3 regions of the Janthinobacterium woesei genome follow, and region 2 is predicted to be linked to each of the others. Evidence: predicted binding sites of a transcription regulator. Region 2 holds the regulator's gene; each other region holds the start of a gene.
What was found. The regulator FNR, encoded in region 2, switches genes on or off when oxygen is low (the NO sensors DNR and NnrR bind a similar motif). The targets are predictions, from matches to a motif close to TTGATNNNNATCAA.
Positions count from the first base shown of each region.

Region 1 (3,274 bases), on a different contig from region 2:
AAGACTTCCGTTTCCAGTCCTTCCGGCTTCTGGCGCTGCATTTCGGCCAGCGCTTCCTGCCCCATTTCCAGCGGCATCACCCAGCGCCGCGCGCCCAGGCGCGCCAGCAATTGCAGGCTGGGGCCATTGAACAGGTTCAGGTGCGGGCCGGCGACGAAGGGCGCGCCCTTGTCCATGCAGTGCACGGCACCCATGTCGTTCGCCTCGACGATATAGCGTCCATTGCCCGTGATGCGGCGCAAGGTCGCCAGTTCGGCGCCCGCCTCGATCAGCGCCTGTGTCGACAGCACCACTTCCTTGCCGCTGGCAGCGAGCATGTCGGCGATATCGAGCCAGTCGGCCAGGCGCAGTTCATGCCGGCGCGAGCACACGGTTTCGCCCAGATACACGATATCGACGGCTGTCGTGGCGATGTGCTGGTAAAACTCGAAAACGGTGGTGCGCGGCCAGTAGTACAACAGGGGGCCCAGTGAAAGTTTCAGCATATCTGTTCCATTACTTTTTAAGTGATAAAACCGTAGCGAGCGCCTCGCGGCGTGGCCGAGAAGCGCAGTAGGTTTTTCTATTTCCAGGAGCGGTGGTAAGCACCCAAAGTGTGCTGCTGGCCCTCGGCCAGCTTGTCCAAGGCCGCCATCCAGCCCGGCTTGACGGCGTAGCGCGCATTGCCTGCGCGGCAGGCGTCGATCGCTTCGCGCCACACACGCGTTACCTGCGCAACATAGGCGGGGCTGCGCTGGCGGCCTTCGATTTTCACGGCGCGCACGCCCATGGCGATCAATTGCGGCAGCAGCGCCAGCGTGTTCAAGCTGGCCGGTTCCTCGATCGCGTAATACTCTTCGTCGTTGACTTCAAAACGCCCCTTGCACAGGGTGGGATAACTGGCGTTTTCGCCGGGCGCGTAGCGGTCGATCAGCACGCCGTTCAGGCGCGATTCCAGGCCTTGCGGCGTTTCCAGCCAGCGCACGGCCTTGGCCGGCGAGCACACGCCGTGCGTGTTCGGCGCCTCGCCCGTCGCATACGAGGACAGCGCGCAGCGCCCCTCGACCATCACGCACAGGCTGCCGAAGCCGAATACCTCGATCTCCACCTCCGTCTTGGCTATCAATTGCTCCACCTGCGCCATGGACAGCACGCGCGGCAGCACGGCGCGGGCGATGCCGAAGTGCTCATGATAAAAATTGATGGCCTCGTAATTGGTGGCCGAACCCTGCACGGACAGATGCAGGCGCAGCTGTGGGTGGTGCTGGGCTGCATACGCCATCAGGCCCGGGTCGGCGACGATCATGGCGTCGATGCCCGCCTGCGCGGCGCGATCGATGGCGCTGCGCCACACGGCCCAGTTGTGCGGCTGCGGATAGGTATTCAAGGCCAGCAGCACCTTGCGCCCATACTGGTGGGCGTAGCGAACGCCTTCGGCGATGGCCTTTTCGTCAAAATTGAGACCGGCAAAATTGCGCGCGTTGGTGGCGTCGCGAAAGCCCAGGTAGACGGTGTCGGCGCCATTGTCGACGGCCGCTTTCAGGGCTGGCAGGCTGCCGGCGGGACAGACCAGTTCCAGCGGTCCCGTCACGCGGCTGGCGGTGGTTGATTCAAGCATCATGATGTTCATTTCCCGTGTCGGCTCAGGGTGCAGACTATAGCCCCGCGCAGGCCACGCAGTCCTTGACGCAGGTGAAGGAATGCGTGCGTGGGCGGCGTACATTCCATTTGCTTGACCGCGCTGTAAAATGCTCCATCTCCGCCCTATTGCACTCGCCGCCATGCCCCGCAAACCGCTGCTGATCTTCCTGCTGACCCTTTTCCTCACCGTGCTGCAAGTGCAGTGGGCCGCGCCTGCCGAAGGCTATGACGCCGACACGCTGTCCATCCTGTCGCCCGAGGTGCTGGGTGCCTGGCCCGGCGTGCTGCTGTTCTTGCTGGCCGTTTTCACGCGCCGCCAGATGCCGCTGCTGCGCCAGGCCGCCATCTGCACGGGCCTGTTGGCCCTCTACTGGCTGCTGGCGAACTACGTCACGTTCGATATGCGCGTGGCCAGCTGGAGCACCTACTCGCCGCTGGAAATCTGGCTGCACGTGCTGCCCGCTTCCCTCATCAGCATCGCCGCCTGCGGCGCCGCGCATTTCGGCCTGAGCTACTTCATCCTGCGCCAGGGAGGCGCGAAAAAGTAAGCCGGGTTTTTTTTCACCTGCATCAAGGATTCGCCATACAACTGCACGACACCTTTGACGCCACTACATTTAGTGATTAATCTCCATAAAAACACCGCATGTTGTGTTTATTGGAGGTTTCATGACTACACAGACAGTTCACCCCACACGCGGCCAGGTCGATGTCGCCGCGTCCATCAATGAATACCTGGAGCGGCGCGACTGGCGCGTCAACGCCAACGCCAACCAGGGCTACTCGCTGGGTGGCCTGATACTCAATGTGTCGGGCAAAGTCATCGCCAACTACTGGCTGGACCAGGTGTATCCACCCGAGGTGGGCGCGGCGCACCGCGAAGCGGCCCTGCACATCCACGACCTCGACATGCTGGCCGGCTATTGCGCCGGCTGGTCGCTGCGCACCTTGCTGCACGAAGGCTTGAACGGTGTGCCCGGCAAGATCGAGTCCGGCCCGCCGAAACACATGTCGAGCGCCATCGGCCAGATCGTCAACTTCCTCGGTACACTGCAAAATGAATGGGCCGGCGCGCAAGCCTTCAGCTCCTTCGACACCTATATGGCGCCCTACATCCGCAAGGACAAGCTGCGCTATGAAGACGTGCGCCAATATATGCAGGAACTGATCTTCAACCTCAACGTACCGTCGCGCTGGGGCACGCAGACGCCATTTACCAACCTGACCTTCGACTGGGTCTGTCCGGACGATCTGCGCGAGCAGATCCCCGTGATCGCCGGCCAGGAGATGGACTTCCGCTATGGCGAACTGCAACTTGAGATGGACATGATCAACCGCGCCTACATCGAGATCATGATGGCGGGCGACGCCAAGGGGCGCGTATTCACTTTCCCCATCCCCACCTATAACATCACCGAGGATTTCGACTGGCATAGCGAAAATGCGGAACGCCTGTTCGAGATGACGGCTCGCTACGGCCTGCCCTACTTCCAGAATTTCATCAACTCGGAACTCAAGCCGAACATGATCCGCTCCATGTGCTGCCGTTTGCAACTGGACTTGCGCGAACTGCTGAAACGCGGCAATGGCCTGTTCGGCTCGGCAGAGCAGACGGGTTCCCTGGGCGTGGTGACGATCAATTGCGCGCGCCTGG
Region 1 is NZ_JBNYXW010000021.1:90,326-93,599, forward strand. Features, by position in the region: gene ubiV (ubiquinone anaerobic biosynthesis protein UbiV) at 1-485, opposite strand, end outside; gene ubiU (ubiquinone anaerobic biosynthesis protein UbiU) at 563-1,600, opposite strand; gene ACQ4W6_RS22500 (hypothetical protein) at 1,761-2,168, shown strand; gene ACQ4W6_RS22505 (ribonucleoside triphosphate reductase) at 2,290-3,274, shown strand, end outside.
Region 1: the regulator FNR is predicted to act here: its motif matches at 1,663-1,676, upstream of ubiU (ubiquinone anaerobic biosynthesis protein UbiU).

Region 2 (3,274 bases):
AAGCAGGGTCCGTCGCTGCACAAGGCAGCTAAGAAGACGGCCAAGCACCTGGCGTGGGGCGCCATCGCCCTGTGGACGGGCTTTACCTTCGTTGGCTACTTCACGCCCATCAAGGAACTGGCGCACGCGGTCACCACCTTGAATTTCGGTCCCTGGGAATGGTTCTGGGTCTTGTTCTACAGCCTGGCAACCTACGGCAACGCGGGCTGGCTGCGCGAGCAGGTGTGCAAATACATGTGCCCCTACGCGCGTTTCCAGAGCGCCATGTTCGACCAGGATACCCTGATCATCACCTACGATGCCAAGCGGGGCGAACCGCGCGGCGCGCTGAGCAAGAAAGCCGGCAACAACGACAAGCTGGGCGACTGCATCGACTGCACCCTGTGCGTGCAAGTGTGTCCGACTGGCATCGATATCCGCAACGGCCTGCAGTATGAATGCATCGGCTGCGCCGCCTGCGTGGACGCCTGCAACAGCGTGATGGACAAGGTCGACCGGCCACGCGGCCTGGTACGCTACAGTACCGACCACGCGCTGGAAAACAACTTCAATGCGCAGCAGATCCGCCAGCGCGCCATGCGCCCGCGCGTACTGATCTATTCCGCCATCCTGGCCCTGATCATCATCGCCGTGGCGACCTCGCTGTTCCTGCGCACGCCGCTGAAAATGGACGTCATCCGCGACCGTGGCTCGATGGGACGCGAAGTGGAAGATGGCATGATCGAAAACGTCTACCGCCTGCAGATCATGAATACCTCGGAGCAGCGCCAGCACTTCAGGATCAGCGTTGCCGGCTTGCCCGGCCTGGCCCTGCTGACGCGCGATGAAGTTACCCTGCAGCCGACCGAAACGCTGGGCTGGCCCATCCGCCTGCGCGTGCCGCACGGCGTCGGGGAAAAGGGTTCGAACAAGATCAGCATCGAGCTGCAATCGCTGGACGATCCATCGCTGCATGTGCGCGAAAGCGCCGTGTTCATCGTGCCGCGCTAACAAGGAAAGGCGTGTTTTTGAGGGCTGACCCCAGAATATGCCGCCACAAGGAGAAATAGCATGTCGGAAAGTATCAAGCTGCAAGCCCCCGTGGAACCCTGGTACAAGCACCGCTGGCCGTGGCTGCTGATGGTGGGGCCCGGGCTGTCCGTCATCGTCGGCAGCTTCATGGGCTATATCGCGTTTACGCAGCCGGACGCGCTGGTGGTGGGCGACTATTACAAGCAGGGCAAGGCGATCAACCAGGACTTGCGGCGCGATACGGCCGCCAGCAACCTGGCCATGTCGACCAGCCTGACCTATGATGTAGCTGCAGCGCGCCTGACCGGTTCCGTGCAAAGCTTCGGCAAGGCTTACCCGGCGCCTTTGCTGCTGCACCTGGCGCATGCCACCTTGCCCGAAAAGGATATCAAGCTGCTGGTGCAGCCCGATGCGGCCGGCAACTTTTCGGTGGCGCTGCCGATGTTAGAGCGCAGCCGCTGGCAAGTGCTGGTGGAAAACAACGCGCGCGAATGGCGCTTGTCAGGCATCTGGACCTGGCCTTTGCAGCGCAGCATCGCGCTGCATGCGGATGAAGAACTATAAGGTACAGCACCGTTATTATTTGCAGGTGTCCGTGCCGGCCGTAATGGCCTTCAATTTTGCTGGCTGCAGGATTTCAATCTCGCGGTTCGACACGCGCAGCCAGCCTTCTTTCTTGAACTTCGACAATAAGCGGCTGACGCTTTCGATGGTCAAGCCCAGGTAATTGCCAATTTCCTCGCGCGACATGCGCAGCTGGAAGTTGCTGCCCGAATAGCCGCGTGCCTCGTAGCGCGAGGCCAGGTTGACGATGAAGGCGGCAAAGCGCTGCGTCGCCTGCATATTGCCCAGCAACAGCATGACGCTTTGCTCGCGCGTGATTTCCTGGCTCATCATGCGGTGGAAATGGCGCAGCAGGGTCGGTATACTGCCCAGCAATTGTTCCAGGCTGGAAAACGGAATTTCACACACTTCGCTGTCTTCCAGCGCCACCGCGTTGCAATGGTGGCGGTCGGCGCTGATGGCGTCCATGCCCAGCAATTCGCCAGCCATCTGGAAACCCGTCACCTGCTCGTCGCCGCCCGGATTGATCTGGTACGTCTTGAAGTGGCCCAAACGGATCGCGTACAGGTTCTGGAACGAATCGCCGATGCGGAACAGCAAGGCGCCACGCGCGACCTTGCGGCGCCGGCCGATGATCTGGTCCAGCCGGTCCATATCACCCACATCGAGCCCCATCGGCAGGCACAATTGATGCATGCTGCACGTCGAGCATCGGGCACGCAACGCCTCCACGGTCACTGCGGGCAAGGCTGGAGAGAGTAGCGCTTCTGTCATGTCAGTACCTTTTATAAAATGCAATAACAAGTTTACTGCATAGTGCGTTGCCATGTGCCAATTTCGCGGAAATTCACCGCAATTCGCCCTAATTTCGCTGAATAAACGACGTTCTGCATTTAATTTTATGCCGACATCCTCTAAAGCCTGCTCCACAGCGCAAAATTACACGCCCCACGCTTGCCAAGTTGATGTATTGATAGGAAAATTCCTGACAGCATTATCTGCCGCCTGTACCGCCCGGTACTCAAAAGGAAATCATGAAGCCTCTCGGCATTAAAGCAAAAGTCGCGCTGGCCACCAGCCTGACCTCGATCGCCATGATCGCCCTGGTGACGATGGTCCAGGTGAAACACATGCGCGACGATTTCACGCAAGTCTTGCTGAGCCAGCAAACGGCGCTGATCGAGCGCACGGCCGAAGAACTCGATGACAAGCTGGCCATGCTGCTCGACATCATCACCCAGACCGCGCGCCACCAGCCACCCGCCCTGATGGATGACCCGGCGCAATTGCGCCACTACTACACGCAGCGCGCCATGCTGGCCCTGTTCGACGACGTGCTGGTGCTCGATACGCAGGGCAAGGTGGTCGCCGACGTGCCCGAAGTGCAGGGGCGCAACGGCACGGACGTGGCCGACCGCGCATACTTCCAGACGGTGATGCGCACGAAAAAAGCCATGATCACCGAGCCGATGCTGGGCAAGACCAGCCATTTGCCCATCGTGCAGATGGTCGCCCCCGTGCTCGACAAGGATGGCGAGGTGGCCGGCATCGTGATCGGCGTGCTGCGCCTGTACAAGGACAATATGCTCGGCCATTTGCGCACGGCCAAGGTGGGCAAGAGCGGCTATTTCTTCATCCTCACGCGCGAGGCCGTGCCGCGCTACGTGCTACACCCGGATGCCAGCCGGCTGCTGCAGCC
Region 2 is NZ_JBNYXW010000003.1:271,320-274,593, reverse strand. Features, by position in the region: gene ccoG (cytochrome c oxidase accessory protein CcoG) at 1-990, shown strand, start outside; gene ACQ4W6_RS04565 (FixH family protein) at 1,051-1,575, shown strand; gene fnr (fumarate/nitrate reduction transcriptional regulator Fnr) at 1,591-2,349, opposite strand; gene ACQ4W6_RS04555 (HAMP domain-containing sensor histidine kinase) at 2,610-3,274, shown strand, end outside.

Region 3 (3,274 bases), on a different contig from region 2:
ATTGTTAATCAATGCCGTCAGGGATAGTTCCCGTGCGCCCCATGCAAGACAGGACCCAGGTGACTGCCCGTAATACTTGCCTCGCATGCTAATGAGTGTGGATAGGAGGGCGCGTCATGACACAGGCATGGTTCATTCTTACGCAGGCCGATGGGCGCGACATCTGTGCGCCGTCGCCGGCACAGCTGGCCGATGCGCTGGCCGAGGTGTACCGTGCGCCAGAGACGGCGCCCGATGGCAGCCCGTCCGCCGTCCTGTTGCGCTTTGGTTACGACGATGGCTTGATGTATCAGGTCGAGGTCGCCAGCGGAGGCGAAGTCACTTTCGAGGAATGGTCGGACCGCGATTGCGAAATCGCCTTGGCCAGCCCGCGCCGCATGTCGGCCTTGCCGCAGGGCGATGCGCTGCAGCTGTGGCAGTGGCTGGCGCAGCGCCAGGTGGCCAAGATCCGCAGCCAGCCCTGGCAGGACGGCTAGCGGGCGGCTCTGCCAAAGGTGCTAGTGCACCATCAGCACGGGGATCGTCATGCTCTGCAAGACTGTGCGCGTGACGCCACCCAGTATCGTTTCGCGCAGGCGCGAATGGCCATACGCCCCCATCACCAGCAAATCGGCCGCCAGCTCCCCCGCCTGCGACAGCAGCGCTTCGCCGATGTCGCCGCGCCGCACGCCGCCTCCATCGAGCAAATGCACGCGTGCTTCCACGCCGTGGCGCGCCAGGTACTGCAGCAGTTCGGCGCCCGGCTGGTCGCCATGCTCGGCCGCATGCACCTTGGCATCGAAGATGGCCACGTGGACTTGCCCGGCACGCTGCAGCAGGGGCAGGGCGGCGCTGACGGCGCGGCTCGCTTCCTTGCTGGCATTCCATGAAATGAGCACATTGCGCGCGGCCGCCGGCGGCGCTTGCATCGGCAGCGGCGGCGCGTACGGCACGATCAGCACGGGCCGGCCCGAATGCAGCAGCACGTAGGCGGGAAAATCGCGCATCACGGACGGCGATTTATCCTTGGCATTGTATTGACTGATCACCACCAGGTCCGCGTAGCGGGCCAGCAGGCTGATGCCGCCCGCCGCCTCATCGTCGAGTACGCGCTGCTCGAACGAGGCGACGCCGGCCGTGCGTACATGCTGCTCGAAACCATCGAGGGCGCGCGTGGCTCTTTCTCTCAAGAAATTGAGGTGCAGCGCCAGGTTTGGGTCGGCATCGAGGTCGGGCTGGTTCTGGTACAGCAGGCGCGACACGCCCGTCAGGGCCACGCCCGTCAGGTGGCCGCCGCAGGCTTGCGCGATGCTGGCGGCCGCGTCGATGCGGGCGCTGCGGCTGGCACTGTCGTCAATATGCAGCAACACGGTTTTATACGTCATGGCCTGGCCTCTCGCTGTGCGGTAAGCCCCATTCTGGCACAGTCGGGGCACAGTTCGCGCACGCATGCCACTGTGCCTGGCAGGCCGGGCACTTGATCTGGCGCAAAACTGGCGCTAAAAACTGTGCCTACACTTGATCCCACGCAGATCAAGCATAACAAGCGGGGAGGCACAGCAATGCAGGAACAAAGATAGCGCTGGTCACGGGCGCGCATATCGCCATCCATGGCGCACAGTGGTGAGTTGAGCAGGCTTGCAGCTTGAAGATTGAAGATTGAAGATTGAAGATTGAAGCAGGGCAATGGCAGTGGAGGAGACCCGGCTGCCCAGTCAGCACACAGAGGCTGGCGGGAGCCGGATAGCAGCACAGCAGTAAAGGTGAAAGGCAAACGGCAAAAGGCGAGGGGCAGGGCAGCGATGCCTTGCCCCGTTGCGTTGCTGCAATGACTAACGCTGGGCCTTTTCCAGCCGCGTCTGGCAATCGATGCACAGGCGCGCTTCGGGGCGTGCGTTCAGGCGCGACAGGCCGATGGCTTCGCCGCAGTTGTCGCACAAGCCATAGCTGCCGTCGGCCATCCTGGCCAGCGCCTGCCTGATGAGGGCCAGCTGCGCCACGTTGTGTTCGGCCGCCTCGCTGACGAGGGCGTTCAGGGTGTGCACGCTGGCGTTGTCGGCCGGCGAGGCTTCGATTTCATTGAGCAGCGAGGCACGCGCGTCGGCTTCGGCCGTTTCGCCCTCGATTTGTTCCAGTAGCGCAAGCTTGCGTTGCTCCAGCACGCCTTGCAGGCGCTGTAGCTGGTCTTGCGGCAATCCATTCATGGCTGTCACCCGGTGGGAGTCTCTACCATCATGGTAGTCCAAGATGGCCAGCTCTGCTTGCGCTACCACCCGCGCCACGTTTGATGCGGCGCAGGCGGTTGCCGTTGATTTATGCTGGTTTCTTTTCGCAGTTGATCATCCAGGCCACGCCGAACTGGTCTTTCAGCATGCCGAAGCGCTGCGCCCAGAAGGTTTCCTGCAGCGGCATCTGGATGCTGCCATCGCGCGCCAGCGCGGCGAAGGCTCTTTCGGCTTCTTCCGGCGCATCGACGCTCAGGCAGACCGAGCAGCCGCTCATGCCCTTGGCGCCATCTTCGGTGCCGCCGCCGTCCGACCCCATCAGCATGGTGGGGCCCAGTTGTACGGAACCATGCATGATCTTGTCGTACCAGTCTTCCTTGACTTGTTCCTGGCCCGGCGTGCCGCGAAACGGCATCAGGAAAAGGTTTTCGCCATGCAGGTGCTGGCGGTAGTATTCCAGCGCTTGCGCGCAATTGCCATTGAATTGCAAATACGCTTCGGTACGCATGTTGGTCTCCTCTGGTTGCCCCGAAAGCACGATTGCATGCGGGACGTCCCAGTATAGGCGCTGGGCGGCCAAATTCAATCAGCCTGGCGCCATCTCTTGCAGCCGCTCACGCACCTTGCCCAAGGTGCTAAGGATGCGTTCGGGGTTGCCGGCCAGGACGGCGCTGCCCATGTGCAACAAACTCGTAGCCAGGCTGATCCAGTGCCGCACGTCGTCGTTGCGGGCAATGCTCAGGCGTGCCGTGTCGAGCAGGCCGCTGAGCTGGCGCTGCGCCGTGTCCAGGCCCACGACGGTATGCCCTGCGGCATCGGCATACAGCGCGTTGGCTTGCTGGCGCAGTGCCACTTCCAGCGCGAACACGGCTTGCGCCTGGCTGTGGCTGATGGCGTTTTCTCCCTCGCTGGCGCGCTTGCGGATGGCGCGCATGACGGCGCCATGCAAGGTGACGGCCGCCTGCGACAGGCTGTCGGCCAGTTGCTCCACGCGCATGGCGCTGCTCAGGGCTGCTTCACGGCGTTCGCTGCCTGATGATCCATCCATCGTGCCTCCGTGGTGGTAGTGG
Region 3 is NZ_JBNYXW010000016.1:77,337-80,610, forward strand. Features, by position in the region: gene ACQ4W6_RS18985 (hypothetical protein) at 117-476, shown strand; gene ACQ4W6_RS18990 (universal stress protein) at 498-1,364, opposite strand; gene ACQ4W6_RS18995 (TraR/DksA family transcriptional regulator) at 1,812-2,183, opposite strand; gene ACQ4W6_RS19000 (VOC family protein) at 2,293-2,712, opposite strand; gene ACQ4W6_RS19005 (hypothetical protein) at 2,791-3,252, opposite strand; gene ACQ4W6_RS19010 (hypothetical protein) at 3,210-3,274, opposite strand, start outside.
Region 3: the regulator FNR is predicted to act here: its motif matches at 1,457-1,470, upstream of ACQ4W6_RS18990 (universal stress protein).